DNA from 4 places in the Salinivibrio sp. MA351 genome. Region 1 is predicted to be linked to each of the others. Evidence: predicted binding sites of a transcription regulator. Region 1 holds the regulator's gene; each other region holds the start of a gene.
The links. Region 1 encodes CRP, which controls carbon source genes, mostly activating them, when cyclic AMP is high. Its sites were predicted from a motif close to TGTGANNNNNNTCACA; they were not measured.
Positions count from the first base shown of each region.

Region 2: BZG78_RS11080 (NupC/NupG family nucleoside CNT transporter) is a predicted target of CRP. The motif match lies at 5,500-5,515, and genes of this name have one in related genera.
Region 3: BZG78_RS00265 (CTP synthase) is a predicted target of CRP. The motif match lies at 2,012-2,027, and genes of this name have one in related genera.
Region 4: BZG78_RS10000 (glycogen/starch/alpha-glucan phosphorylase) is a predicted target of CRP. The motif match lies at 1,450-1,465, and genes of this name have one in related genera.

Region 1 covers NZ_MUFG01000003.1:30,113-37,623, reverse strand. Annotated here, with positions in the region: gene BZG78_RS02675 (aspartate aminotransferase family protein) at 1-1,002, shown strand, start outside; gene astA (arginine N-succinyltransferase) at 1,032-2,054, shown strand; gene astD (succinylglutamate-semialdehyde dehydrogenase) at 2,056-3,537, shown strand; gene BZG78_RS02660 (DUF1338 domain-containing protein) at 3,548-4,339, shown strand; gene crp (cAMP-activated global transcriptional regulator CRP) at 4,458-5,090, opposite strand; gene BZG78_RS02650 (phosphoribulokinase) at 5,340-6,209, opposite strand; gene BZG78_RS02645 (YheU family protein) at 6,266-6,484, opposite strand; gene BZG78_RS02640 (hydrolase) at 6,629-7,511, opposite strand, start outside.
Region 2 covers NZ_MUFG01000019.1:102,086-109,596, reverse strand. Annotated here, with positions in the region: gene BZG78_RS11095 (hypothetical protein) at 142-501, opposite strand; gene BZG78_RS11090 (restriction endonuclease) at 583-3,333, opposite strand; tRNA gene BZG78_RS11085 (tRNA-Ser) at 3,805-3,895, opposite strand; gene BZG78_RS11080 (NupC/NupG family nucleoside CNT transporter) at 4,076-5,284, opposite strand; gene BZG78_RS11075 (divalent metal cation transporter) at 5,866-7,143, shown strand; gene BZG78_RS11070 (Bax inhibitor-1/YccA family protein) at 7,351-7,511, shown strand, end outside.
Region 3 covers NZ_MUFG01000001.1:53,821-61,331, forward strand. Annotated here, with positions in the region: gene eno (phosphopyruvate hydratase) at 1-218, opposite strand, end outside; gene BZG78_RS00265 (CTP synthase) at 293-1,927, opposite strand; gene mazG (nucleoside triphosphate pyrophosphohydrolase) at 2,083-2,877, opposite strand; gene relA (GTP diphosphokinase) at 2,928-5,144, opposite strand; gene rlmD (23S rRNA (uracil(1939)-C(5))-methyltransferase RlmD) at 5,213-6,544, opposite strand; gene barA (two-component sensor histidine kinase BarA) at 6,690-7,511, shown strand, end outside.
Region 4 covers NZ_MUFG01000017.1:13,516-21,026, reverse strand. Annotated here, with positions in the region: gene malT (HTH-type transcriptional regulator MalT) at 1-1,070, opposite strand, end outside; gene BZG78_RS10000 (glycogen/starch/alpha-glucan phosphorylase) at 1,579-4,029, shown strand; gene malQ (4-alpha-glucanotransferase) at 4,153-6,339, shown strand; gene glgB (1,4-alpha-glucan branching protein GlgB) at 6,446-7,511, shown strand, end outside.

The sequences.
Region 1 (7,511 bases):
CTGTGGCATTTGAGTAATGTCATGACCAATGCGCCCGCGTTGCGTCTGGCTAAACGCCTCACCGAACTCTCATTTGCCGACCGCGTGTTTTACGCTAACTCGGGCGCTGAAGCGAACGAAGCGGCCCTGAAACTGGCACGTCGTTGGGCAAAAGAAGAACATGGTGAGCATAAAAGTGAAATCATTGCCTTTACCAAAGGCTTCCATGGTCGCACCTTCTTTACTGTCACCGTAGGTGGTCAGCCCGCGTATTCCGATGGCTTTGGGCCTAAACCCGGCGATGTGACACACCTTCCATACAATGACATTGCCGCATTGGCCGATCATATTTCGGACCGAACCTGTGCGGTGATGATGGAGCCTTTACAAGGTGAAGGTGGGATTGTGCCGCCAGAGCCAGGTTTTCTCCAAGCCGTGCGTGAACTGTGTGATAAACACAATGCGCTTTTAGTGTTTGATGAAGTGCAAACGGGGAACGGGCGCACCGGTACTTTTTATGCTTATCAAGAGTCTGGGGTAGAGCCCGATATTTTAGCCACCGCAAAATCACTCGGTGGCGGGATCCCAATTGGTGCCATGTTAACGACCGACGCCTTGGCTGCGCATATGAAGCCGGGGGTTCATGGCTCTACTTATGGCGGTAATCCACTGGCCTGTGCGGTGGCAGAAGCGGTGGTTAATGAAGTGACCAAACCCGACGTGCTTGCCGGTGTCATAGAGCGTGAGCAATGGTTCCGTGACGGGTTAGAAGCGATCAATGATAAATATGGCATCTTCAGTGAAGTGCGTGGCAAAGGCTTGTTACTCGGTGCGGCACTGAACCAAGACTGGGAAGGCCGAGCACGCGATATCTTGGTTGCGGCAGGCGAAGAAGGCTTATTGGTTCTCGTTGCCGGGCCTAATGTGGTGCGTTTAACTCCCTCACTGGTCATTACCAAAGCGGATATTGAAGAAGGAATGGCACGCCTAGAACGTGCGATTGCCAAGGTCGTCGCAGGATAAGCGACCTGACTCACTCGGAGGGATTTGAGATGTTAGTTATTCGGCCGATCCGTGCATCAGATTTTGATGCACTGATGTTGTGTGCGGAAGCGTCCGGGCATGGATTCACCTCCTTGCCGGTCGATGCCGATTTGCTACAGGGGCGGATTAATAATTCGCTTGAGAGTTTTGCCAAACAGGTGACAGAGCCGGGGCCAGAGGGATATCTGATGGTCGCCGAAGATTTAGAAACCGGTGAAATCGCAGGGACCACGGGCATCGAAGCCGCCATTGGTCTTGATAACCCGTTTTATAGTTACCATCTGACCAAGGTGGTTCATTCATCACGCAAACTGAACGTGCACAACATTGTTGAAGTGTTGACCTTTGGCAACAACTACACGGGGGCGACAGAAATCTGCACCCTGTTTATGCGTCCAGAGTTTCGTGGCGGGTTAAACGGTAAGTTATTGTCTAAATGCCGCTTCCTAATGCTGGCGCAATTTCCAGAGCGCTTCGCTGACGTGGTGTTTGCCGAAATGCGCGGTGTGTCGGATGACGAGGGCAACTCGCCGTTTTGGCAGTGGCTAAAAGACAACTTTTTTAACATTGACTTTACCTTGGCGGATTATCTCACCGGGATTGGTGCCAAAGGGTTTATTGCCGACTTAATGCCTAAATTGCCGATTTATGTGAGCCTACTGAGTGAGGAAGCTCGTGCAGTTATCGGTCAAGTGCACCCGAATACCCGTCCAGCATTACGCTTGTTGGAAAAAGAGGGCTTTTCTTGCCGTGGTTATGTCGACATCTTTGATGCGGGCCCAACGGTAGAATGCTTACGCCCCAATATTGAGTCTGTACGTCACTCTTTCACCGCCTCAGCGCGCGTACGAGAGCACAGTAGCGCGCAGGATTATTTAATATCGAATACCGATTTTGCTGGCTTCCGTGCCACCGCGGCGAAAGCTGCGATCGATCACGAAACCAATCAAGTTGTGATTAGCCCAGCGGTTGCCGATGCATTGAATGTAAAAAACGGCGATCAACTGCGTTTGATTGCCATGGGGGGATAAAATGACAAAGCAATCAGCAGGCCATTTGATTCATGGCGAGTGGGTAAAAGGCGAGGGCGAGATCATGACCTCGCAAAACCCCTTTGATAGTCAATGTATTTGGCAAGGTGCAGAAGCGAGTCGTTCGCAAGTGGAGCAAGCGGTCAGCGCCGCACGCGACGCGTTTTTGCGTTGGCGTAATACCGATTTTTCTGAGCGCCAAGCGCTGGTGGAACGCTTTGCCGAGATAGTGAAAGCTAATACCGATGAACTGGCTCGGGTCATTGCCGAAGAAACGGGCAAACCCTTGTGGGAAACCAAAACCGAAGTCGGGGCCATGGTAGGCAAAGTGGCGATCTCCTTGCGCGCGTACCACGAAAGAACAGGCTCACGTGAAAAAGACGTCAATGGCACCCAAGCGGTATTACGCCATCGTCCACTTGGCGTTATGGCGGTATTCGGGCCTTACAATTTCCCTGGGCATCTACCTAATGGCCACATTGTTCCAGCTTTATTGGCGGGCAACAGCGTAGTATTTAAACCCTCTGAGCTGACGCCAAAAGTCGCGGAGAAGACCTTGGGCTATTGGCTCGAAGCGGGATTACCGCAAGGACTGATCAGCCTGGTACAAGGTGGGCGCAATACCGGCGAGGCGCTGGCCCAAGCTCGCGGTATTGACGGTTTATTGTTTACCGGTAGCGCCAATACGGGGCATATTCTTCATCGTCAGTTTGCTGGCCAGCCCGATAAAATGCTGGCGCTGGAAATGGGGGGCAATAACCCCTTGGTGGTGAGTGATCAGTTCGGTGATTTAGACGCCACGGTATACACCATTATTCAATCGGCCTACCTCAGTGCCGGTCAGCGGTGTACGTGTGCACGCCGCCTGCTGCTGCCTGAGGGAGAAGTGGGTGACAAGATCTTGACTCGCCTAGCACAATGGACCAAAACCGTGCGAGTGGGTGGCCAGTTTGATGATCCCGCACCTTTCATGGGCGCTCAAATTTCAATGGCTGCCGCCGAGGGGATTTTGGCCACACAACAAAAATTGATCGATCTGGGAGCTACCCCCGTCATAGAGTGCGAGCATTTACACGATGCGGTGATTTCTCCAGGGATTTTAGATGTGAGTGGCATTCAAGCGTTACCCGACGAAGAGTATTTCGGTCCGCTACTACAAGTGCAGCGCTATCAGGATATGGCTGATGCGATCACGAAGGCGAATGATACCCGCTATGGTTTGTCGGCAGGCCTTATCAGTGAAGACGAGGGCGAATGGCAATACTTCCTCGATCATATTCGCGCAGGGATTGTGAATCGTAATCGTCAGTTGACAGGGGCAAGCGGTGATGCGCCATTTGGCGGGCCAGGTGCGTCGGGTAATTTACGTCCAAGCGCTTACTATGCCGCCGATTATTGCGCTTATCCCATGGCATCAATGGAAGGGGATCAGGTGGTACTGCCTGAGACGTTCGCCCCCGGTATTCCGACTCAACAAGATTAAGGAGACCAACATGGACAGTGGCCAAGCGTTATTCGATAAATTATGGCAAGACTATATTAACCGTCTTTGCCCATCGGCACATCAGGTACATGCCTTGCTCGAAGAAGGGCAGCCTTTAATCAATGATCATATTGCCTTGCGGACATTTGGTTTGCCCAAGGTTGGGCTTGAGGTCTTGGCGCGCCCCTTCCTGGCGCTAGGCTATCAGCAAAAAGGGGACTATACCTTTGAAGCGAAAAAGCTCAATGCCTGCCATTTCGAGCACCCCGATCCTTTGATGCCGAAAGTGTTTATCAGTGAATTGATGGTCGAGCAATGCTCGCCTGCGCTGCAAGCCATTGTTCACAAGCTGGTGGCACAAGTCGATGCGTCGTCACTAACAGGGAGCGATTTTCTTCATCAGGGGCGGCTTTGGGACATCGATAGCGCCACCTATCAAGCGCTTGCTGAGGAGAGTGAATACGCGTCCTGGGTAGCCGCGCACGGTTATGGCGCGAATCATTTCACAGTGAGTGTCAATCAGTTAAAGGCTCATGATCATTGCCAATCGGTTAATCAAAAGCTGCGAGACAATGGCTTTGCAATTAACGAAGCGGGTGGGGAAGTAAAAGGGGACGCATCCGTTTATCTGGAGCAATCCTCCACCATGGCTGACCGTGTCCCTGTTGTTTTCTCTGATGGCACGCAAACCATTCCAGGTGGGTTTTATGAGTTTGCTAAGCGTTATGTGTTGCCCAACGGTGAGTTGTACCAGGGGTTTGTTGCCGCTTCAGCGGATAAAATTTTTGAGAGCACGCACTAACAAATAGTGGATATAACGAGGCCTAAACGGTTAAGGAAGAGTTCGCTCTTCCTTTTTTTTGTTTTAAAAAGAAAAACCGACGCCAGGGCGTCGGTTGGGAATACAGAGAGCGCTGTGATTAGCGGGTACCGTATACCACGATGGTTTTACCATGGGCTGAAATAAGATTTTGCTCTTCCAGCATTTTAAGAATACGTCCCACGGTTTCACGCGAGCAGCCAACGATTTGGCCAATTTCTTGACGTGTGATCTTAATTTGCATGCCATCAGGGTGCGTCATGGCATCGGGTTGCTTCGCTAAATTCAACAAGGTTTGCGCAATACGGCCCGTGACGTCCAGGAAGGCAAGATCCCCCACTTTTTGGCTGGTCACTTGCAAACGGCGCGCCATTTGTGAGGACAAACGCATCAATATATCGGGGTTAACCTGGATCAGTTGGCGGAACTTTTTGAATGAGATTTCTGCCACTTCACAAGGAGACTTAGCCCGAACCCAAGCGGTACGCTCCTGATCATCTTCGAAAAGGCCTAGCTCACCGATGAAATCACCTTGGTTAAGATAAGACAGGATCATTTCCTTGCCTTCTTCATCTTTGATTAGAACGGCGACAGACCCTTTCACGATGTAATACAAGGTCTCCGCTTTTTCGCCTGCATGAATCAGCGTGCTTTTAGACGGATACTTGTGGATGTGACAATGTGAAAGGAACCACTCGAGTGTAGGGTCTGTTTGAGGTTTTCCTGGAACCATATAACTTATTTCCTCTGCATGTGTTGCCCGGCAACAACGTCCTATCTTTGTCTGAGGGGTAACCCACCAGATCTATGCACAGAATACGAAGTCTGGGCGCGGGCTACAAGCTCACTGTATGTTAACAAGAGTGTATCTTTTTTTGTTAGCAATTTCTTGATTTTGATCTAGGCCAACCGCCTAAAAATCTGGCAAAAACGTGGCTAAGATCACGGCTTGAGAAGTAATACACGATAGATGCGCTACGCCCTAGCCAATCTTGCCTTTTTCGATTAGCTGCTGAATCAATGGACGGATGATAAGTTCCATCGCAAAGCCCATCTTACCGCCTGGCACGACGAGTGTATTATGCCGTGACATAAAAGACCCCGTGATCATTTGCAGCAGATAAGGGAAGTCGACGTTTTTCATCCCTCGAAAGCGGATCACCACAAAGCTCTCATCCAACGAAGGAATGCCTTTGGCGTTCAGTGGGTTGGAGGTATCGACCGTCGGCACCCGTTGAAAGTTAATGTGAGTGCGTGAGAATTGCGGCGTAATATAATGCAAATAATCGTCCATCGACCGCACAATCGAGTCGGTGACCGCTTCGCGTGAGTGGCCCCTATCGCGGGTATCGCGGACAAACTTCTGAATCCACTCAAGGTTGACGATTGGGACCATACCAATCAATAGGTCGACATGTTGGGCGACATTGACCTCACCATCAACCACACCGCCGTGCAAGCCTTCGTAAAATAGTACGTTGGTATTGTCGGGTAAATCCTGCCATGGTGTGAAGGTCCCTGGCATTTGATTGTAGGGCACCGCTTCATCAAAGGTATGCAAGTAGCGGCGATATTTGCCTGTGCCGAGTTCACCGTACTCACGGAAAAACTGCTCTAATCGCGGAAAATCATTGGCGGTGGGGCCAAAGTAACTAATGTGCCGTCCTTGCTCACGTGCTTTACGGATCTCGACGTCCATTTCCGGTCGCGTAAAGCGATGGAAACTGTCCCCTTCTAGCCACGCCGCTTTGATGTTCATCATCTGGAACATCTTACGGAATGCTTCGGACGTGGTGGTGGTCCCTGCTCCTGAAGAGCCGGTGACCGCGATGATTGGATGTTTAGCCGACATGACGCGCCCTGTCATTCAGTCTGAATGTGTATCGCTGTTTATTGCGTACAGCGATGCTAAGATCTGAGTGCTTCTTTACGACGAATATCCACTGTCTCGTGCAACTCAGAATACACAATCACGGCGTCGCCGGATTGCAGTTGTTGGCGAACATCCGCCACTTTTTGTGCAAAGCTGACTTCCTGCTCACCATAATCGGTTCCTTCCCGTAACACAAAGTGCTCGATTAAACGAGTCAGTGTTTCCTCAGGGACCGATTGCCAAGGAACCATCATACTACATCACCTTTTGTTGATTTATGGCTGAGACGTTAGGGTGCTTGATGCTGATATTGTGAATCAGCTCGCATTTTACCCAATCATTCAACACAATGCAGTAGATCAATGTGCGTCGGTCTTTTTTGCTTTGCTCGTCCCTTTTTAACGGGACGAGCAAAGGCGTGAGGCTAACCAGTGAGGCACCGACTGCTCCAGCCAGAACTGTGGCTGGCGCCAACTGCCGGTAACAAAACCAACATGCCCACCATGCTCGCTCAGTTGATAGTCAATATTCGCGGGCAGAGGCGAGGTTGGGATTACTGCGTCGGTCATAAAGGGATCGTCTTTCGCATGGATAATCGCAAGTGGGACCGTAATAGCGTCAAGGACAGATAAACCACTACAGCTTTGATAGTAGTGTTGAGCATCGTCAAAGCCATGCAGCGGTGCGGTGACCGTTTGATCAAACTCGAACAGAGTTTTAATCTTTGGCCGCTCCCCAGCATGCCACCGGCCCACTTTTTGGTGTCGGGTAAGTTTTTCCGATAAGGTTTGTCGCATCGACCGTAGCAAATACGCTTGATAAACACGGGAAAACCCTTGTTGAATACGGGTCGAGCACGCCGCTAAATCGAGCGGGGGAGAAATAGCACAACCACAACTGACAATCGGATCATGCTGATAGTCGGCCAGGTAGCGCACCAACATGTTTCCTCCCAAAGAGACTCCCACAGCGGCAATCTCATTGTTCGGGTAGGTCTGGCGTAAATAGGTCAAAAATGCCCGAGCGTCCTCCGTTTCGCCGGAATGATAAGTCCGCGGCGCGCGATTAAGACGGCCACTGCAACCGCGAAAATGCATCACCACACCGCACCAGCCTTGCTGTTTAAAAGCGGCCAATAATCCATTGGCATAAGGGCTATCAAAGCTTCCTGCCAGGCCATGAAACAAGACAATAATAGGCTGTCCTACCTCGGGATGATGCGTCCATGCAAGATCGACAAAGTCACCGTCAGGCAGATCAAACGCTTGCCAAATAGGCGCA
Region 2 (7,511 bases), on a different contig from region 1:
TGTTTCTTGGCTGCGCTCGCGCTGAAAAAAGTGCCAGACGCAGCGCCTACCTATGCGCATTCGAGCTATTTACTTAATAAAGCAACGGGCTTTTTCAACACCCAAATAAAGTGTCGGCTACGCGACACTTATTCTTATTTGTTATGTGCGTTGTTCCACATGCGTAAAGATCTTTATAAACTCTGCTTCAGAAATGGTAATATTTAATTCTGACTTAAGTTTTTTGTACAAAGCTTTTGCGAGTTGATCGTTAGACAAATCATTGTATTGTGGATACTGGCGTCTAAACACCGAAATTATGCTTTTCTCCTCGAACAACTGAGGCGTTGAAAATTGTTGGCAACCGTATTCGAAACGACACAAGCTTACTTCACCCGTTAAGATGTTAGTTTTATGTACTAACCCTACTTGAATTGTGTCAGTTCGATAAAGCCCACCATTCAAAAAGAAAGCAGAACAAACAGCCGAAATACCCAGCACAACACTCGCCAATAATTTCAATTAAACCTCCTAGCACATAACGCCTCATTCAGAGGCAAATAATTGTTGGCTAAAATAGCGACGCAGGAGCAAAGCCAACATTTATATGTCCTGCTGTAATGACTTGTTAGGGCGCCCTGGTGGAGTAGGTACAATAGTTAACTCGATTCCCTCTTTAACCCAAGAAGACCATTGTTTTAGTATCCCGCCATTTCTCACTTTGGAGCCTTTTGACCAATTAAGTTCAAATTCATCTGAAATTTTCTCTGCAATTTCTCTAGTATCTAAATCAGGGGATTCTGTCATTAGATCGATACAACTTAAAAATGAACTTTCATTTTTAGCTGCAGCCCATATAGCTTCTTTGTTACCACCCGATTTTTCTATTGAATCCATATTTAAAGTTACTAACCCTTGATTGACCGTGACAAGCTCAAACCTTTTCAAAACCGAGAGTGCATTTCTTTGTACGTCTTCAATTTTAGCCCCTGAACTCGAAATATTTTCCATTTCCATAAGAACGGAGAATGGTGATACCGATATAGAAAATACCATCCCCCTTTGTTTGCCTCTTCTTGCAAGCCCCTCACGGTCTAATATTACAGTTCCTGTATCTTGAACAACGATATTTCTTCCTGCTTGCAATAGGAAGCCTGTGTAAATCAAGTAGTTCGTAAGTCTGTTACAGTATGTATTCCATGTTTTATCTCCAAACTTAGCTTTTGGGGTGCATTGTTTAAGATTTTCTAGGATAGTATCGTGGTTAATAGTTTTTCCTGCATGATTCTTAAACAGCAGTATTTTTAATGCATGCTTACTCATTACATTACGAAGTGATTTCAGTATTGTCTCTTCATCATTGTTGCCAAGCTTGCTACTTACCTTGAAAGATGTTCCATCTCTTTCTGCTAAGCCTAACATCACGAGATCCGCACCAATATTCCAAATGGTCTTTTCATTAAGAGCTGTTTTTTGCCCAATTTCACCTGAAGTTACATACTTATCAATAAGTAATTTTGTACAAATATTTAGAAGAGACGATACGTCAGATGATGGAATATAATTGTAAGGGACAACAGGAACATTGCCGGATAATAAATAATCTTTAAAAATATCCCAATACACATTGAGGCGATCACCACTTTTAATGACTAGACGCTTGTGTACCAAACTATTAAGAACTGTCGTTCCAGAAGTTTCAATGATTTCACTCCAATCGGCAGGTGCTTTTTGAGCAATAAGTCTCAAGCAAACTAATTCTTGTTGTGTTAGTACATCTAAATCTGCTTCAAATAAACGTTTAATATCAAGATCTACAAATAATGAGTCAGTATTCTCTCCCTTTACTATGCCTTCATAGAGGTTAATACATAACTTTTTCAACAACCATGGAAAGCCCTGACTAACTTGAGAGATCTGGTGTCTAATCTCTGCAGATATTTTTTGATCTATTTCCTTTTCAAATTTAGTTAAGGAATTAGATATTTCTCCACTTTCAAAAACCCCCAACCGAAACTCTTTTCGGTGATCAGATAGTTCGTGCCACAAATGATATGCGGGGTGATCTTGTTGAGTCGTACTATCTGTCTTCCAAGCGAAGCCAAGAACAATATTACTTTTACTGCTTGCTACATCGAGCATTAGGTCTTTTGCAGCTTTAAAAATACCAAATAATTCAGGTTTAGAGTAGAGCTCTTCAAACTGGTCGAATATCAAACAAACAACTTGTTCTTTTTCTCTTAAAGAGTCCAGATATGCGCTAATACTCTCAGAATTTAAAGGCGAGCTAGGATCAGTAAGTGATAAGTCGCTTGTATTACCAAAACCATTTTTTTGCGCTTCTCTCAAAGCTTCAATTAAAGATGCTGGAATATATGAAGGCTCTCGGGCACCACGAATATCTACAGCGTAAACAAAATACTTTTTTCGGTAGTGCTTATTTCTTGCTCTATCTCTAAGTTTCGCTATTAAAGAGCTTTTCCCTAATCCAGAGTTGCCTGTTATAGCAAAAATTCTTGTACCTGAGTTAGTTTTCGCTGAACTTAGAAAATTTAATATATCTTTTTGAGTTACATCTCTACCTACGAAATCTTTAGGCCTTGCTGGACGATAATCATCCCATGACTCTCCTATTTGCACCTCGACAACTGGTGGTAATTTTTTAGATAAGTTTGTGGAAATTGATTGCTCAGACTTAATGCCTATCTCAAGATCATAATCAGCTAACGTACTATCCAATAAAGACAAATTATTAATCGTTTCTTTGTCTTTTATATGCTCGCCTGTCGAGGCACTATAAACTAGAACGCCAAAAGGTGCTCCACCTTTTAGTGTATAGACACACCAATAAACACCGAACTCTGATAGTAGTAATGTCCAATCACCTAATGCGTCAGATGAGCCAGCAAACTTTTTCGCTGAATCGGTTGGAGGGGTGCGAATAATTGACGCACTTTTTAGTGAGTCAATTATTAATTCTGGAGTATAAAAACTCAAGCGAGATGATTTCTCTTTCGGTTTCGTTTTCCAGCTTTCTACAAAGCCTTTTGCGTCTTTGGTTAGCTCTGATGTCGTTATAAGCCAACCTTCAGAATAATCTTCAAAATCTACAGTCCCCCATAATTGCCTTAATACGGGCGCAGAAACAGGGTCTTTTTGAGCCTTACACTCTACATATATTTCTTTACCATTGACCTTATGCTTACAAAGTAAATCCAGTTCAGCACCAACTGTACGAATTTCTTCAATTACATCATAGTTTTGCGCCAATAATAGCTTTTTAGCTAACCCTTCAAGAAGATCTCCTTTTGCTTTTTTACTACTGCCATTTTTACAGGAAACTTCTATTTTCATGTGTAATCCTTTCTTTAGTGCTGAACTCTGTAGGTGGCTTACGCCCTAACATTGTATTAGTGCGCATGCGCGATTTCCCAAAATCGTTATACGCGGCTTTCCTCATCTAACCCACTGTTATGAATAACATTTTGAGCCTTTAGGGTCTGTCTCTTTTCCGAGAAAGTGTGCATGCCGCCTATCTCGGCTCAGGCGTTCACATTATCCCAAAACAGTACCACCTAACCCACAATGCGTTACCACGCAGGAGCGTGGGAACGAGATGATAGGCTCAGCAGCGCTCACGCTACCGCCCTCTGGTTAGCGGCGTCCAAAAGGCCTTACAGGGCGATTTTTTGCGGGCTAGGTTATCAGATGCTGGGCAGTGTGTTTAGGCAAAGGGGTCTAAAATGTTGGCGCGGTCAGGGTTTGGGGATTTGTGGGGGGATAAACGCAAAAAAGCCGCTGACTGAGCAGCGGCTTTTTTATATGTGGCGGAGAGATAGGGATTTGAACCCTAGAAGGGCTATTAACCCTTGCCGGTTTTCAAGACCGGTGCTTTCAACCACTCAGCCATCTCTCCGGAACGCGGCGTATATTATTGGGTTCGCTTTGGCTTGTAAACCCTTTATTTACCGCTTCTTGTCTGTTCGCTCAAGCTGTGATCAGCTTGGCGAATATGTTAGCAAAAGGCGATTAGCTTGCCGCCAATCGCCCTGCTTTTACTGAGATACTTTAACCGAGTCTCGTTACCGCGCAATGTTTATAGCGCGATAAAAATACCCGCCAATGCCGCACTCATTAGGTTGGCAAAGGTGGCAGCAATCACCGCGCGCACGCCTAAGCTTGCCACATCTTTGCGGCGCTCTGGCACCATGGCACCAATCGAGCCAAGTTGAATGGCAATCGAGCCGATATTGGCAAAGCCACACAAGGCAAAAGTCACAATCACCTGGCTTTGCACCGACAGGTTGGCTTTAATATCGGCAAAGGATAAGAAGGCGACAAACTCATTAAGCGCAATCTTCTGTCCCAAGAGGTTGCCGACATCAAACACTTCATGCACGGGTACACCGGTAAGCAGCGCCAGGGGTGAGAACAGGTAACCAAACAACATTTCTAGGCTTAAGCCGTCAATGTCGACCAACTCCCCTAAACTACTCAGCCCGGCGTTTAGCATCGCAATCACACTGATAAAGGCCACCAGCATGGTGCCGACCGCAACCGCGACTTTCATGCCGTTCATCGCCCCGCTAGCCAATGCATCAATCGCGTTTGCTTGGTCGCTATCGCTGATCTCAACCTGGCTTTGCTCGGCCGGTGTTTCTGTCTCTGGGACGATGATTTTGGCCATCAATAGCCCACCCGGTGCCGCCATAAAGCTCGCCGCAATCAGGTATTTTAAATCTACACCCATCGCGGCATAACCGCCAAGCACACTACCGGCCACCGAGGCCATACCGCCGACCATCACCGCAAATAGCTCTGAGCGAGTCATTTTGCTAAGAAAAGGGCGAACCACCAAAGGAGATTCGCCCTGAGAAAGAAAGATGTTACTGGTGGCTACCAGCGACTCAGCTCGACTGGTGCCGAGTAATCGCTGTATGCCCCCGCCGAGCAATTTAATAACCCACTGCATAATGCCGAGATGATAAAGGAGAGAAATCAGCGCACTGATAAAAATGATTAACGGCAGAACTTTAACAGCGAAGATAAATCCATCATTGGCCAGCGGACCAAATACAAATTCTATGCCTTCGTTGGCGAACGATAACAACTTAGCCGCGCCATTGCTCATTGAGCCCAGCATGGCTTGCCCAAAGGGGATATAGAGCACTAACGCCGCGAAACCGGCTTGCAAACCAAACGCGCCGAGCACGGTACGCCAATTGATAGCTTTACGGTTAGTGGAAAATGCGCACGCGCACAGAACCAGAGCGACGAGACCTGCCGCACTATAGAGGAGTTGCATAAATAGATTACCTTGCCGTGTTGTATTGCACTTGCGGTACGGATGAGTACGACACGCTGCCGGGGAGGCAAGAGGTTCCATCATGCGTTACATCGTACCGCGGGTTCGGTGAAGGTGGGCCCTACCTTGGACGCTTTTTCTTCAGCCGCGAATCGCGACACAGCCACTCTTTGCCTATCACTGAGCAAAGAGCGCATGTTGGGCGAGCATTCTATTGTGATTGGAGTCTCATTTCCAGCAGAATTTGATCTTAGATCACACTTATTCAGCCCTGATTGCACCCTGCTAAGATCTTTTCCGGCGCTGTCTGCTCTCTCAGACAATGGTCGGATGTTTATCGCTTTATATTTATGTCAGGTTAGCGGTGTTGGTCATTCGCACCCAGCGTGACGCCTACTCTGAATAAATATGGCAAGACTGGTTGACACGTTTAACTCATATGCTATTCATGGGTAGCTATTGACAAAAACACTGAAGGCAAAACGATAAAAATCGGCCTTACGCGTAAAATATAAAAGCAATAGCGTTAAATCATAAAATTAAGCAAACACAACAACGCAATTATTATAAAGGAAACACACATGCAAACCGTCTCTTCGCATCAGGCAGGCTCTAGCTTGTCGGTGATGCAACGTCTACGCGCATTGGGGCCAGGGATAATGATGGCCGCGGCGGCAGTAGGTGGATCTCACCTTGTTGCATCTACCAAAGCCGGTGCTATTTATGGCTGGCAGCTCGCAGCATTGATCCTGCTCGTTAACTTATTTAAATACCCCTTTTTTCGAGCAGGCGTACAATATACCGCAGGCACTGGCGAAACGCTGGTAGAAGGCTATGCGCGCTTAGGCCGCCCTTACTTGTGGCTGTTTGTTGCACTGAGTGCCGTGTCTGGTGTTATTAACACCGCTGCCTTGACCTTATTTAGCGCCAGCTTATTAAGCTATTTTGTGCCGTTTGATCTGTCACTAACGGTGTTGTCGACCATTATTGTGATCACTTGCCTGGTGATATTAATTGCTGGCCACTACAAGGCATTGGATCTGCTTGCTAAAGTAATCATGGCAACGCTAACTTGCGCCACTTTGGTCGCGGTTACAGTTGCGGTCGGTAACCCAGTCGCGGTCGAGCCTAGTTTTAATGCGCCGTCGATTTGGTCCGTAGCAGCGATTGGCTTTATTGTGGTCACCATGGGTTGGATGCCCGCCCCGATTGAAATTTCTAGCATTACATCGGTGTGGCTCAAGCGCAAAGCGCAATCTGAGCCAATCAATGCCCAAGCGGCGCTGTTTGATTTTAACGTCGGCTACATTGGCACCGCGCTATTGGCGATTGTGTTCTTATCACTGGGTGCCCTGCTTCTGCACGGCAGCGGGGTTGAACTGAAACAATCCGGTATTGGCTTTTCTCATCAATTGGTGAGTTTGTATGCCGCCACCATTGGCGAGTGGTCACGTTATTTGATTGCGGTGGTCGCCTTTTTCTGTATCTTCGGCAGCACCATCACGGTAATCGATGGCTATGCGCGGGTGGTGTCCGAATCGCAACGGTTATTACGCGAGCAAACAGAAGCAGAAGCAAAACCCGCAGTTACACAAGGCTGGATGGTACTGATCGCTGTGTTGGCACTGGCTATCGTAGCATTTTGGACTGGGGCGCTGCTGACCATGCTTGATTTTGCCATGGTCGCGGCATTTGTCACCACGCCCTTTTTCGCGCTATTGAACTATATTTTGGTGACCAAGCACCGTTTACCACCCGAAGTGACCATGAGCAAGGCGATGCGCGCATTGGCAATCACCGGGCTGGTCTATTTATTTGGTTTCTTGGCCGTGTTCGTCTGGTGGAAGTGGTTGATGTAACAAACTTTACCTTGTTCGCGCTTTAAGGGCTGGGTTAACATCCCTTTACAACTTCACCATCGGTGTTAGGCGCGGATAAGGTATTATTAACCTTATAAAAGCCAGTCGTGGTTTAGGTTAAGGACGTGGGCAGCTTGAAAAAGTGAACGACTGCCCGCATAACTGTCGTATATAAAAATGGATTGTTAACCCAACCGGGAGAACGTTATGAACGATCGTATCGTTTCGCACAGCCAGTCACAGCAGAGTGCGTTATCTACAAACAAGGTGCTACGTAACACGTATGCACTGCTATCGATGACACTGATCACCAGTGCTATCGCGGCCTTTATCGCTATCGCTGTCGGCATCGGCCCAATGATGTCGCT
Region 3 (7,511 bases), on a different contig from region 1:
CCATTCACAGCTTCAATCGCTTTCAGTACGCCTTTACCCATGAAACGTGACTTATCACCGTCACGCAGTTCTAGTGCTTCGCGAGAACCCGTAGATGCACCAGAAGGAGCTGCTGCCATACCAACGAAACCACCTTCTAGGTGAACTTCCGCTTCAACGGTAGGGTTACCGCGTGAATCAATAATTTCACGACCTAGAACTTTAACGATCTTAGACATTGTGATTCCTCTCGTCTGTCATTGTTTTTAAAAATAAAGAGCGGCCGCCTTCTGGGCTACCGCTCGAATGTCGTTTATAGCTCACCACGCTGTTTTTTGCCTGCCGCAGCAACAAATCCAGCAAACAGTGGATGGCCATCACGCGGCGTTGAAGTGAATTCCGGGTGGAACTGGCACGCCACGAACCAAGGATGTGCTGGGTTTTCAATGATCTCTACCAGCTTTTTATCGGCAGACAGACCAGAAACTGACAATCCTGCTTTTTCTAGCTTAGGACGTAGCAGATTATTCACTTCATAACGGTGGCGATGGCGCTCATGGATTTGGGTATTGCCGTAGAGCTGATGCGCTTTCGAACCTTCAGCTAAGTGGCAAAGCTGCGCGCCTAGGCGCATGGTGCCACCAAGGTCTGACGTCTCGCTACGCTCTTCCACTTTGCCTTCTTCATCGACCCACTCAGTGATCAGGCCAACGACAGGATAAGGGCTTGCTTGGCTAAACTCAGTCGAGTTAGCGCCTTCCATGCCGGCGACATTACGTGCGTATTCAATCAACGCCACCTGCATACCAAGACAAATACCCAGATACGGCACATTGTTTTCACGTGCATATTGTGCCGCAAGGATCTTACCTTCAATGCCGCGGTCACCAAATCCACCAGGGACGAGAATCGCGTCCAAGTCCTTCAGCATTTCACTGCCGCGGGTTTCAAGATCTTGTGAATCCACGTACTTGATGTTGACGGTCAGGCGATTTTTCAACCCACCGTGTTTTAACGCTTCATTGACGGACTTGTACGCATCCGGCAATTCAATGTACTTACCGACCATACCAATGGTGACTTCACCCATTGGGTTGGCTTCTTCGTAGCTCACTTGCTCCCATTCAGACAAGTCAGCTTCTACGGCTTCAATGCCAAAGCGCTTGCACACCAAATCGTCCAACCCTTGCGAACGGATCAACGATGGGATCTTGTAAATAGAGTCGACGTCTTTCATGGTGATCACCGCTTTTTCCGCCACATTACAGAACAGCGCAATCTTAGCGCGTTCATTGGCAGGAATTGGGCGCTCACTACGGCATACCAGCACATCCGGCTGAATACCAATCGACAGAAGCTCTTTTACTGAGTGCTGGGTCGGCTTGGTTTTTACTTCGCCTGCCGCAGCCAAGTAAGGCACTAATGTCAGATGCATGAACATGGCATGTTCGCGGCCCACGTCTACCGTCAACTGACGAATCGCTTCCAAAAATGGTAATGATTCAATATCACCGACCGTTCCGCCGATCTCGACGATCACAATATCGTGACCTTCACCGCCTGCGACGATGCGATCTTTGATCGAGTTGGTAATATGTGGGATCACCTGAATCGTCGCCCCCAGGTAGTCTCCACGGCGCTCTTTGCGCAGTACATCCGCATAAACACGGCCAGAGGTAAAGTTATTACGCTTGGTCATTTTAGTGCGAATGAAGCGCTCATAGTGACCGAGATCAAGGTCGGTCTCTGCGCCGTCTTCCGTGACGAATACTTCTCCGTGCTGGGTAGGGCTCATTGTCCCTGGATCCACGTTAATATAAGGGTCGAGTTTCATGATGGTGACGTTAAGGCCACGCGCTTCAAGAATGGCTGCTAATGAGGCTGCAGCAATACCCTTACCGAGGGAGGATACAACACCGCCCGTAACAAAAATGTAGTTCGTCGTCATGCTAAACCTGAGAGTTGGATTTAGAGGAAATAAATGAAGTTCTGGACGGGATATTATGATACCAGACCCCACTGACTCCCACAATGTGAAAGCTACCACACACCCTGGTGTTTTTAATTGTCACAAATCAATTATGCCAATTACAGGATATTGCCTTACCCGTCTTTTTTAACCGCTTGCCACGCCGATTCTAGTTCATCCAGCTGACATTGTTGAATATTTTTTCCATTATCACGTAATTGATTTTCAACGCCACGAAAGCGACGTTCAAATTTCTGATTGGCTGCGCGCAACGCCTGCTCAGCATCCGTGCCTAGGTGGCGCGCGACATTGACGACAGCAAACAAAAGATCACCAACTTCGTCTTCCACACGGCTTGCGTCAACCGGTGTCTGTGCCAATTCATGTTCGACCTCTTCCAGCTCTTCTCGCACCTTCTCGATAACCGGCGCCACGGTTGGCCAATCAAACCCTGCCCTTGCACATCGTTTTTGTAGCTTGTGGGCGCGAGTTAACGCGGGCAACCCCTGAGTCACGCCATCTAATAGACTGCAGGATTGGGTTGAGGGCATTTTCTCTGCGCGCTCTTGCGCCTTAATACCTTCCCAATCAGGCGAGCTTAATGGCTTCCCGTCCGCATCTTTAGGACCGAATACGTGAGGGTGACGACGCGTGAGCTTATCGCACACTGCACTGACGACATCGTCAAAATCAAATCGATGTTGTTCGCGCCCTAATTGACTGTAGAACACAATTTGAAAAAGAAGGTCGCCCAACTCGTCTTTTAGGTCCGACCAGTTTTCACGCTCGATGGCGTCAGCCACTTCGTACGCCTCTTCTAAAGTATGAGGCACGATAGAGGCAAAGGTTTGTGCCTTGTCCCAGTCACAACCATGATTAGGGTCGCGTAAGGTCGCCATGATCGTCAGTAAGTTGTCAATTGACGCCATAAGAAGGTTCCTTCATGAAAAAAACGCCCTGTCGAAACAGGGCGAATGTATTAGCGGAGGCGTTTCGCTTCGACCACGTCTTTCACTTGTTCAAGCCGGTTTACAACGCGGCTTAAGGTATCTAAATCAGAGATTTCGAGATCAAAGTCCATGATCGACATTTGCTTTTTATAATCAACTCGGCTTTGCATCCCGGCTACCCGTGCTTTCTCATTGCTTAGCACGTTATTGATATCTTTGACCAGCCCGGTTCGTTCATTTGCCGAAAGGCGAATGCGTACATGGTATTGACCAATATGGCCTTTCCCCCACACCGTGGCGATAATCCGCTCCGGTGCATGATGGCTAAGCTCATTGAGCTGTTCGCAATCTGCACGATGGACCGAAATACCACGCCCTTGGGTAACAAATCCTTTAATGTCATCACCCGGCAACGGCTGGCAGCAGCGCGCGAGATGCGTCATCAGGTTATCAACACCTTCGACAACCACGGCATCGCGGTGGGCTTTGCCGGTGCTCGGTTTTTGTTCGCTTTGCTGCAGTTTTTCTAACAACTGCTGCTCTTCTTCTTCCAGGCTCGGTTTATTAATCAGGCCATTAATATGGTTCACTACCTGATTAATGCGCAAATCACCACTGCCCACGCCGGCATAAAGCTCGTCCAGCGTGTTAACGTTAAAGCGTTTTAGCGCCAAATTGGCATCTTTACTGATGCCGCCAATTTTTTGTAGCTCGGTATCCAAGATTTCTTTACCGGCAGCAATGTTCTTGTCTTTGTCTTGCTTGCGGAACCAAGCATTTATTTTGGCGCGCGCACGACTTGAGTTAACAAATCCATGGCTGGGATTGAGCCAATCTCGCGACGGGTTAGGCTCTTTTTGCGTGATGATTTCAACCTGGTCGCCCATTTGTAGGTGATAGGTGAACGGAACAATTCGCCCTTCTACTTTGGCACCAATGCAACGATGACCCACTTCTGAATGGATGTGGTAGGCAAAATCAAGTGGCGTTGCCCCTATAGGTAAGTCGACGACATCGCCGCGCGGGGTGAACGCATACACCCGATCGTCGAACACTTGGCTACGCAACTCATCAAGCATTTCGCCAGAATCAGACATTTCTTCTTGCCATGCCAATAGCTTACGCAGCCAGGTGATTTTTTCATCGTAGCCACTGCGGCCACTGGCTGAGCCTTCTTTATATTTCCAATGGGCCGCTACACCTAGCTCTGCATCATCGTGCATTTGTTTGGTGCGAATTTGAATCTCAACGGGCTTGCCTTCCGGCCCCAACACCACAGTGTGAATTGACTGATAACCGTTCGGCTTGGGGTTGGCGACATAATCATCAAATTCTTTGGGTAGATGACGGAACTGGGTATGGACGGCACCTAATGCGGCGTAACAATCCTGAAGTTGATCCGCAATGATGCGCACAGCGCGCACATCAAACAACTCATCAAACTCCAGATTTTTCTTCTGCATTTTGCGCCAGATACTATAAATATGCTTCGGGCGTCCATATACCTGTGCATTAATATGCGACGCTTCCATTTCCTGCTGGAGCCCTTCGACAAAGGCACTGATATAGTTTTCACGGTCAATGCGTCGCTCGGCCAGCTGCTTGGCGATTTGTTTATAGGTTTGCGCATGTTGGTAACGGAACGCGTAATCTTCAAGCTCCCACTTTAGCTGACCAATTCCCAATCGGTTAGCCAAAGGCGCATAAATGTTAGCGCTCTCTTTCGCTGCTTGCTGACGCACAGACTCTGGCGCATCTTTCACTTCACGTAAATGGCAAATACGCTCGGCGAGTTTAATCACCACGCAACGAAAGTCTTCCACCATAGAGAGCAACATACGGCGCACATTATCAACTTGCGAGGACGTGGCCTCATCGTCGGCTTGGGTATTTAAATGCCGAATCGCAGCGGTCTGCTGCACACCGCGAATCAGGTTGACTATCGACATCGAATAGTCGTCCGCCAGTGTCTCCAGGGTGACCAGTTCGGCGTCGACCATCGGAAATAATAGCGCGGCCAGCAAGGTGTCGGCATCCATGCTTAATGTCACGAGGATTTCGATCATCTCTCGGCCTCGCCACAAAGGCTGGCTGAGTGCTGATTCATCGTCACTCAATGCTCGACAATATTGGTAGCCGTCTAACAAGGCTTGTGTCGTCGATGCGTCTTGCCCGAGTCGCTTAACCCAGGTGTTAAGCTCAAATGTTTCATCTTCGTGTAGGTGGGCTTCTCGTACCGCAACCATAACTGTTCCTATCCTTAACTCTCTTACTGACAAGAGAGGCATGTCGATAACGACAAGCCACTAAACGCTTATGCCCGCTTGTTCGTCACCGGCTTAAACAAGGCCATCGATTCCATGTGTCCTGTTTGTGGAAACATATCCAGCATCCCTAATTTGACAAGTGCATAACCATTATCAAGCAGCACGCGGGCATCGCGCGCCAGGGTGGCAGGATTACAGGACACATAAACAATATGTGAAGCCCTCGATTGTGCCACAAAGTCTATAACACCCGCAGCCCCTGCGCGTGCCGGATCGAGTAAGATTTTGGTAAAATCGAGATGGGTCCACTCTCCTTCTAACGCGTCGCTATTTAAATCAGCTTGATAAAAACCGGTGTTATCACAACCATTTATCTTCGCATTATCTGCCGCCTGATTCACCATGGCTTGCACGCCTTCCACCCCGACAACGTGCCCAACCAGTTTGGCAGCGGGGACACTAAAGTTACCCAATCCACAAAAGAGATCCAAGACACGATCTTCTTTCTCTAGTGCTAACCAATCCAGTGCCTGTGACACCATGTCCTGATTGACCGTCGGGTTGACCTGAATAAAGTCATTCGGTTGAAACGCAAGGCGACATCCCGCCACTTGGTAATCTGGCGCGGCGCCGATAAGACGTTCAGGTGCGCCATCGCCTTGATGAAGATAAAAGGTGCAGCCTTGAGTTTCTGCCCAGTGGCACAATGCTTGACGGTCATCACTGTGCAATACCTTGGTGGTACGCAACGACACTACCGTGGTGTTGTCAGCCTCAATCAGATCAAGATGACCCAAAATACGTCGACCACGCAGGCCATCCAAACACGGACGCAAGTGCGCAAGCAAAGTATTCAATGACTCACTCAGGACCGGACAATGGCTAACATTGATAATCGCACTGCGTTGGCGAGCACGAAACCCCATTGCCAATGCCCCCTTTTTATCAACCTGAAGACTGATGCGTGCACGACGCCGATATTGCCATGGCCTATCTGTAATAGGTGCCGAGAGTGTTGCCTCTTCCCCAGCAAATTTTTGCATCAGCTCATTCAACGTTTGCTGTTTATGCGTAACCTGCCCTTCATGGCTTAGATGCTGCAAGCTGCAACCACCGCACTGCTGATAAACCGGGCACCCTGGCTCAACACGTTGTGTGGCGTGGCTATCGAGTTTAATTAATTGGCCGCGCGCATATTGCCGTTTTTGTTCGGTCAGCTGTACCAAGGCTTGCTCTTCCGGCAAGGTACCTGGGACAAACACCGGTTTTTTATCCAAAAAGCCAACGCCATCGCCATGATGGTCTAAGCGTTTAATGGTTATCAGCTGATGCTTTTGCTCAACCTTTTTATTTTTTTCGGGCTTAAAAAAGCGCGCCATGTCGTATTCCAGTGTTTAAAGCTTGTTGCCAAGCCAGTCAAGAGATCCTGCCAGTGGGAGTTGTGATAGTTCGCTGACTATTTTGTGATTGAATCATGTACACTGGCGCTAATTGTCGTGATTATTTTCCCATAGTTTATCTAGCATGACCAAATATGGCCTCCGCACTCGTGTTTCTGTACTCACTATTGCACCGACACTCATCGTTGGGCTATTACTCAGTGCATTTTTCACCAGCACCCGCTATCAAGACCTTGAGCAGCAACTCACGGTAACCGGTTCTGCGATTATAGAACCGCTCGCCATTGCCAGCGAAGTGGGATTGAAAAATGACAGTCGTGAAAACGTGCGCCGGCTCATCGGCTTTGCTCACCGCCAGCATTCTCAGTTTGTGAGAAGTATTGCCGTGTTCGATCGTCGTAACGAGCTGTTTGTGACCTCGAACTACCACCGCAATTTAGCCATGCTCTCCGTCGATAGTGGCCAACCTATTCCCACACAATTACAGGTTAGCCAACAGCAAGATACCTTGATTTTGCGTGCACCGATTTTAGAAATTGGACGCTTTACCCCCGGGCTCAATGTCGAGCGCCCTTTGGGGTATATCGCGATGGAGTTGGACCTTAGCTCAGTACGGTTGAAACAGTACCAGGAAATGATCACAGCGCTGGTTATGGTCGCGCTGGGCGGGATTCTCTCCTGCTTTTTCGCTTACCGTTTGATTGCCGATGTGACTCATCCAATCGGCAACATGGTGACCTTGGTCGATAGAATTCGACGAGGCCATCTTGACGTGCGGATTGAAGGTGAGCTGCTCGGCGAGCTGGATACCTTAAAAAATGGCATCAATGCAATGGCAATCTCATTGTCCGAATACCATTTGGAAATGCAACAAAGTATTGATCAGGCGACCAGTGATCTACGCGAAACCTTAGAGCAGCTCGAGATCCAAAACGTTGAGTTAGAC
Region 4 (7,511 bases), on a different contig from region 1:
GGCGATTCAAGCTTGAGCCAAGCTAAGGCCGCTTGCCGATGCAGTGTTTGTTGCTGCTGTGGGATCCGAGCCTGGCGCTCATGGGCAAGAAATTCAGCAAATAGATGGTGAAAACGGAACCAATTGTTGTCGCCTTCGAGTGGATAAATAAATAAACCGTAGCGGTTCAGAGACTCCAGCATCCCCAACGCGTCGCCGCGCTCCGTCAAGGCATAGACTAATTCATCGTTGAACATTTCTAATACCGACACTTTCATCAAAAACTGACGGGTTTCAGTATCAAGTAAATCAAACACTTCTTCCGCTAAATAGTCCCAAAGATGGGCATGGTTAAAGCTGGCACACGAGGCCGCGCTTTGCATGAGCGTACGCTTTTGGTGCTGTGCTTGAATCGCAATCAGTTGCAATGCTGACGGCCAACCTTCAACGTAGGTACACAAGGCATTGGCGGTTGACTCATCGACCCCATCGGCCACGCGTTGATTAAAAAAGCGGGTGGTCTCTTCGTTATCAAAGGCGAGTAATTCGTTCCCGATTTCGATCATTAAGTCACGAACACGCAAGTTCGCGGTGCCCAATGGCGGGTTGGCTCGTGAAGTGACGACCAAAGTGAGGTTATCCGGCATGTGCTTGATGAAAAAACGCATGGCTTCATGGATTTCTTCGTTATCAATAAGCTGATAATCATCCAATACCAGATAGCTGGTGGCATGAAAATTCGCTAACTCGGCAAACACATCGGATAAAAGTGCACGAAGCGATGAGAATTGGCGCTTCTCAGCAAGCTTAATGGTGTTTGCGCAGCCTTCTTGCGTGGCTTGATGCAGGGCTTGTAACAAGTAGTTAATAAAGCGGAAGCTATCATTGTCACTGTCATCAATACTAAACCAGCCAACATGGGACTGATCAGCCAGCCATTGTGCGGCCATGGTTGTTTTGCCATAGCCGGCGGGGGAGCGGAACATCACTAATTTATAGTGAGGCGCTTGTTGTAGCATATCGAGCACCCGAGGGCGCAATATGGCGTTATAAAGCCGACCTGGTCGAGTAAGTTTTGATGGGATCCACATAACACACTGTCCTTAACCTCAAATACGGTGCCGGCCCCTCAGCGCGACACTGCTTTATCCTCCTTGGAGTCTATGCGACTCCTAGATAGCAAACTATGATCTCTCTCCACTCTTGTGTTGATTGCTCTAGAATGGTGCATCTACGCCCTATATTCGTGATTTATATCACAATAGTTTTTTGTTTTCGCTATCCTTTAAAATAGCTTTGTACATTTATGTGTCCTGGAAAATATAGAATTTGCGCTGGAGCACAAAAATAACAAAAGTGATTTCTTACTTTTCATGCTGCTTTTCGAATGCTTTTTGTCCCATAACGTGATGTTGATCACTGGCTTGTATGTGGATGCTAGGATTGATGAGAGGCGGCTCACTGTTGGTGTGTGACACAGCTCTCTACGCCCTGCTATCTCCTCCTTTCCGTCACTGTGAGTGGGAGGATGTTTGTTACTCTCGAGTTGGGCAGGATGAATAGCCATCAAGGTTTCATTCCATTATTGAGAGTTATGACATGACCCCAAAACAGCAACATGCCTTTGATAAAAGTGCGTTTAAAATCAGCATGGTCCAACACTTGACCCAGCTAGGTCACGCACCTGAAACCGCTCAACAACGCGATTGGTACCTTGCCTTAGGGCGTGCATTGGCTGAGCACACAACAGGCGACTTGGTGGCGACTGAAAACGATCAAGCGATCAAACAGGCAAAAAGCGTTAACTATTTATCTCTTGAATTTCTCATTGGCCGCTTGACGGGCAACAACCTGATTAGCATGGGTTTATACGATGTGATTGCTGAGGCCGTTGGTGAACTCGGTCTGGGTCTTACCGACTTATTAGAGCAAGAGCGTGACCCGTCACTCGGCAACGGTGGGCTTGGGCGTCTCGCCGCTTGCTTTATGGATTCACTCGCGGCACAGCAATATCCAGCAGTTGGCTATGGCTTACACTACGAATATGGCCTTTTCCGCCAATCTTTCGATCAAGGGGCGCAGCAAGAAGCGCCTGATGCATGGCGTGAGCCAGAAGGCTACCCTTGGGAAGTCGTCCGTCCGGACCTGACTCAAACCATTGGTTTTTATGGCCATGTTGAGGTTGTTGAGGAAGCGGGGCATACCTATCGTCAATGGGTGCCTAGCTTGAAAATCCAGGCAATGCCTTGGGACTTACCCATTGTCGGTTACCAAAGTAACACCGTTTATCCATTGCGTTTGTGGGAAGGTCGAGCACTGACACCGTTCGCGCTTGATGCTTTTAATGCGGGCGAGTACACCCATGCGCAGCAAGCTGATATTGATGCGGGTAACCTGACTAAAGTCCTTTACCCCAACGATAATCATGATGCGGGCAAGACGCTGCGTTTAATGCAGCAGTACTTCCATAGCGCCGCCTCAGTGGGTGACATCCTTCGCCGTCACTTGGAAGCAGGACATGCGTTGGCGGCGTTGCCGGAGTATGAAACCATTCAGCTTAACGATACTCACCCAACGATCGCCATTCCGGAACTGATGCGTGTGTTGCTAGATGATTATCGCTTAGGTTGGGATGAAGCGTGGGCCATTGCTAGCCGTACCTTCGCTTACACGAATCATACGTTATTACCTGAAGCGCTTGAAACGTGGAGTGAATCGCTCATGGCAGAGCTTCTTCCTCGCCATATGGAGATCATTTTCGAGATCAACCATCGTTTCTTACAAGACGTGGAGCAAAAGTGGCCTGGTGATGTGCGCAAACAGCAAGTGTTATCCGTGATCGATGATCAAGGTGAACGCATGGTGCGCATGGCGAATCTGTGTGTGATTGGCTCTTATGCTGTCAACGGTGTCGCGGCCTTGCACTCACAGTTGGTTAAACGTGATTTATTCCCTGAGTTTGATGCGCTTTATCCAGGTCGCATTCAAAATGTGACAAACGGCATTACACCGCGTCGTTGGTTGAAATTCTGTAATCCTGATTTATCAAACTTGATCAGTGAAAAAATTGGCGAGCAGTGGCCAGCACAGCTTGAGCAACTCGAGCAGGTTGCACAATATGCTGACGACGCTGATTTTCAGAAAACCTTCATGGCGGTCAAGAAGCGCAATAAACAGCGCCTTGCTGACTGGGTAAAATCCAACCTCGATATCACGCTTAACACCGATGCGATTTTCGATGTTCAGATCAAGCGTCTACACGAATATAAGCGTCAGCACTTAAATCTATTGCATGTGATTTCGCTCTATCAGCGCTTGCTCAACGAGCCAAACTTTAACATGGCGCCGCGTGTTGTCTTTTTTGCCGCTAAAGCAGCCCCAGGTTATGAACTGGCAAAATCGATCATTTTCGCTATCAACAAGGTGGCCGAAACGATCAATAACGATCCACGCGTTGGCGATAAGCTTAAAGTGGTGTTTATTCCAGACTACCGCGTAAGCATGGCAGAAATTATCATTCCAGCCGCCGATGTGTCAGAGCAAATCTCAATGGCCGGTAAAGAAGCGTCGGGCACGGGTAATATGAAAATGGCCCTTAACGGTGCCTTGACCATTGGTACCATGGATGGCGCTAACGTCGAGATCCGTGAAGAAGTGGGTGACGATAATATCTATATCTTTGGCTTAGATGTTGATGGTGTCACCGAATTACGCCAAAAAGGCTATCAACCCGAAACAGCGTACCAAAATCAACCGCTTCTAAAAGCCGCTTTAGATAGCCTATTGGATGAAACCTTCACGCCAGGGCAGCCTGGTTTGCTGCGCCCTGTCTTTGACAGCGTGATGACAAGTGGTGACCCGTACTTATGTTTGGCTGACTTTGCTGATTATGTCCGCGCACACAATGACATTGATCGTGATTATCGAGACATGTCGCAGTGGGCACGCAAAGCCATTCTTAACACCGCGCTGGTTGGTAAGTTTAGCTCTGACCGTTCCATCCGTGATTATGTTAATAATATTTGGCAGCTAAAAGCGATCAAACGCTAATTGCTAATTGCAATATAACGGGTTAACAACCTGATAGGTGGCAAGGGATTCGCCTTGCCACCTGATAATAATGACAACAATATTGCCCAATAAAAGAAGGGGGCAGACCCCTCGGAGAAAGCGATGAAAGAATCTGCATTAAAGACAGTCGCACACATGGCGAATCTTGCCGACCGTTATATCAGTGCTTGGGGCACAGAAGCGGCGGTGCCAGACAGTACCTTACATGATTTATTAACGTCACTTGGCTATGACACACGTCATGATGATGCGTTGTTGGCATCAGCGGAGAGAAAACATAAAACGGATGTGCTTGCCCCCGTACAGGTGGTGCAAGACAACGAACCGGTTGAAATTGCGCTTTACCTTGGCACCAGTGCCAGAGACAGTGATTTTAGTTGGCGTTTGGAAACCGAACAGGGCGAGTGCTTTGAAGGTTATCTTCAGTCACAAATTATTCGCGATGAACGCAGTGAGGGTGGCCCGCTCGTTTTTAGCTTACCGTGCGCTCTACCTTGGGGCTACCACCGTCTCTTTGTAAACCGAAAGCGCCGCAAATCTCCCTATCAGATGACGTTAATTATGGCGCCTTCTCAGTGCTATAAACAACCTGAACTGAATGCGCACAAAAAAATGTGGGGGCCGAGTATTCAGCTCTACACCTTACGCACTCCACATAATTGGGGCATCGGTGATTTTGGCGATCTCAAACAGTTGGTCAGTGAATTGGCGTCACGCGGGGCAGATTTTGTTGGTCTGAACCCCATTCATGCGCTTTTCCCTGCCAATCCTGAAGCCGCGAGTCCTTATAGCCCGTCATCGCGTCGCTGGCTTAATCTTTTGTATATCGATGTCAGCGCGGTGCGAGAGTTTTCATTGAGCGCCAAAGCGCAGCAACTGGTGGGCAGTGCCGCGTTTCAACGTCGATTACAGGCCGTACGTGATACCCATTGGGTCGATTATAGTGAAGTTGCCGCATTGAAGATGGCGGTATTGCCGTTACTGTTTGAGGAGTTTAAACAGCGGGAGTTGCTGCAACAGACGCATCGTGGCCGCGCTTTCTTAGACTTTATTGAGCAAGGTGGTGACAGCTTAAAACAGCAAGCGACCTTTGATGCATTGCATCAACACTTGCGCGCAGACGACGAGAATATGTGGGGCTGGCCGGTGTTCCCAGAAAAGTACCGTCGCTATGAGAATGCAGCGACGCAAGCTTTTATTGAACAGCACCATGATGACATCCAGCTGTATATGTATTTACAGTGGATTGCTCAAATCCAAATCGAAGAGGCACAAGCGATCGCCGAAGAACAAGGCATGGCGCTCGGTTTATATCGCGACTTGGCGGTGGGTGTTTCAGATGCGGGAAGTGAAACATGGTCAGATAACTCGCCACTCGTGCTTGACGCCAGTGTTGGCGCGCCACCCGATATGTTGGGGCCGCGAGGACAAAATTGGGGCTTACCACCGTTTGATCCACAAGCGCTGCAAGCTTCGGGTTATCATGCTTATATTGAACTGTTGCGTGCCAATATGCGTCACTGTGGTGCATTAAGGATTGACCATGTGCTAGGTCTGTTGCGTTTATGGTGGATTCCGAAAGGCAAGAACGCCAGCGAAGGCGCGTATTTATATTACCCAGTAAAAGACATGCTTGCTATTTTGGCACTTGAATCACACCGTCATCAATGCAGTGTGATTGGTGAAGATTTAGGCACGGTGCCTGACGAAATTGGTGCGTTGCTGAGCGATGCGGGTGTGCATTCTTATAAAGTGTTCTTCTTTGAAACGTCAGAGGAAGATGGTGGATTTATTTCACCGGCCCATTATACCGAGCAAGCGATGGCAACACTTTCCACTCATGATATGCCAACCATTCGGGGATTTTGGCATTGTGATGACTTAAAAATGGGTCAAGAGCTGGGCTTGTATCCGGACGAAGCACAGCTTCAGCAGTTGTTTGATGATCGCTTAAAAGCGAAACAAGGGATCTTAGACAGTGTTCGTTGGCATGGCATGTTGCCGGAAGGTGTAGGGGCAGATGCACGTTATGTGCCGATGGATGGCTATTTGTGTCGCGCACTACAATTGCATGTCGCAGCCGGCCAATCTGCGCTGTTGAGTGTGCAGCTTGAAGATTGGTTAGAAATGGACAAGCCAGTTAATATCCCTGGTACGGTTGATGAGTATCCTAACTGGCGACGTAAACTCTCTGTGAACCTAGATACGTTGTTTAGCCGCGAAGAGTTAAATCAACTGGCGAAGGATCTTTCGCGGGTACGCTTACACGCGAGTCGTCTATCCGTTTGATCGCCTGATCACCACGCGACCACGCTCTATCCTTAGTGCTAGCCAACACATATGGGATGGAGCGTTTTTCTATAAGGACCCTTCTGTGTCACATTCCTCTTCCTCGATGACACCATATTATACGCACCCCGATCACTACGACATCGATCTCGCGGCCTTGTACAATCCTCGCTATGCGCATCAGCTCATGGGTGCGCATCCTATGACCTTGCCGGTTAACGGTGAGCCTATTGAAGGCGTGCGTTTTATTGTCTTTGCCCCTCATGCGCAATCGGTCAGCGTGATTGGCGATTGGAACCAATGGCAAGCTGATACCGCCTTGATGACGCCCATTGAAGATGGCTTTTGGGTCGGGTTTATTGCCAACCTTGGCACACACCAACGCTATAAATACGCCTTAACCGGTCCTGACGGACAGGGTTTACCCCATAAAGCCGATCCTTACGGGGCGTACGCTGAGCCTTATCCCTCGTTTGCGTCACTGACTTATGATCAGTCTGTTTATCAATGGAACGATCATCAGTGGCAGCAACGACCCATAACCGCAAAGCATCAACAAGCCTTGTCGTTTTATGAGTTACATCTTGGCTCGTGGCAACATGATGAAAATGGCCAAATGCTGGGCTATCGCGACCTTGCTGTGCGCTTAGTGCCGTATCTGGTTGATATGGGCTATACCCATGTGGAGCTAATGCCGGTCAGTGAGCACCCTTTTTATGGGTCGTGGGGATATCAACCCATAGGGCTTTTTGCACCGACCAGCCGCTACGGATCGCCGGATGATTTTAAGTATTTTGTCGACCAATGCCATCAGGCAGGGATTGGCGTGATCCTTGATTGGGTGCCGGGGCATTTTCCCACCGATGATCATGGGCTTGCGTACTTTGATGGCACGCCTTTATATCACGATCCTGATTCGCGTCGCGGTTGGCATAATGATTGGCACTGCCATCTCTACGATATGGGTAAAGATCATGTGCGCCGTTTTCTAGTGAATAATGCGCTGTATTGGCTCGATCAATTTCACATTGATGGTCTACGCGTGGATGCCGTCGCGTCGATGCTCTATCTCGATTATTCGCGTGAGCATGACCAATGGCTCCCCAACGCTGACGGTGGAAACGAGAATTACGACGCGATTGCGACACTAAAATGGATGAACGAGTCGGTTT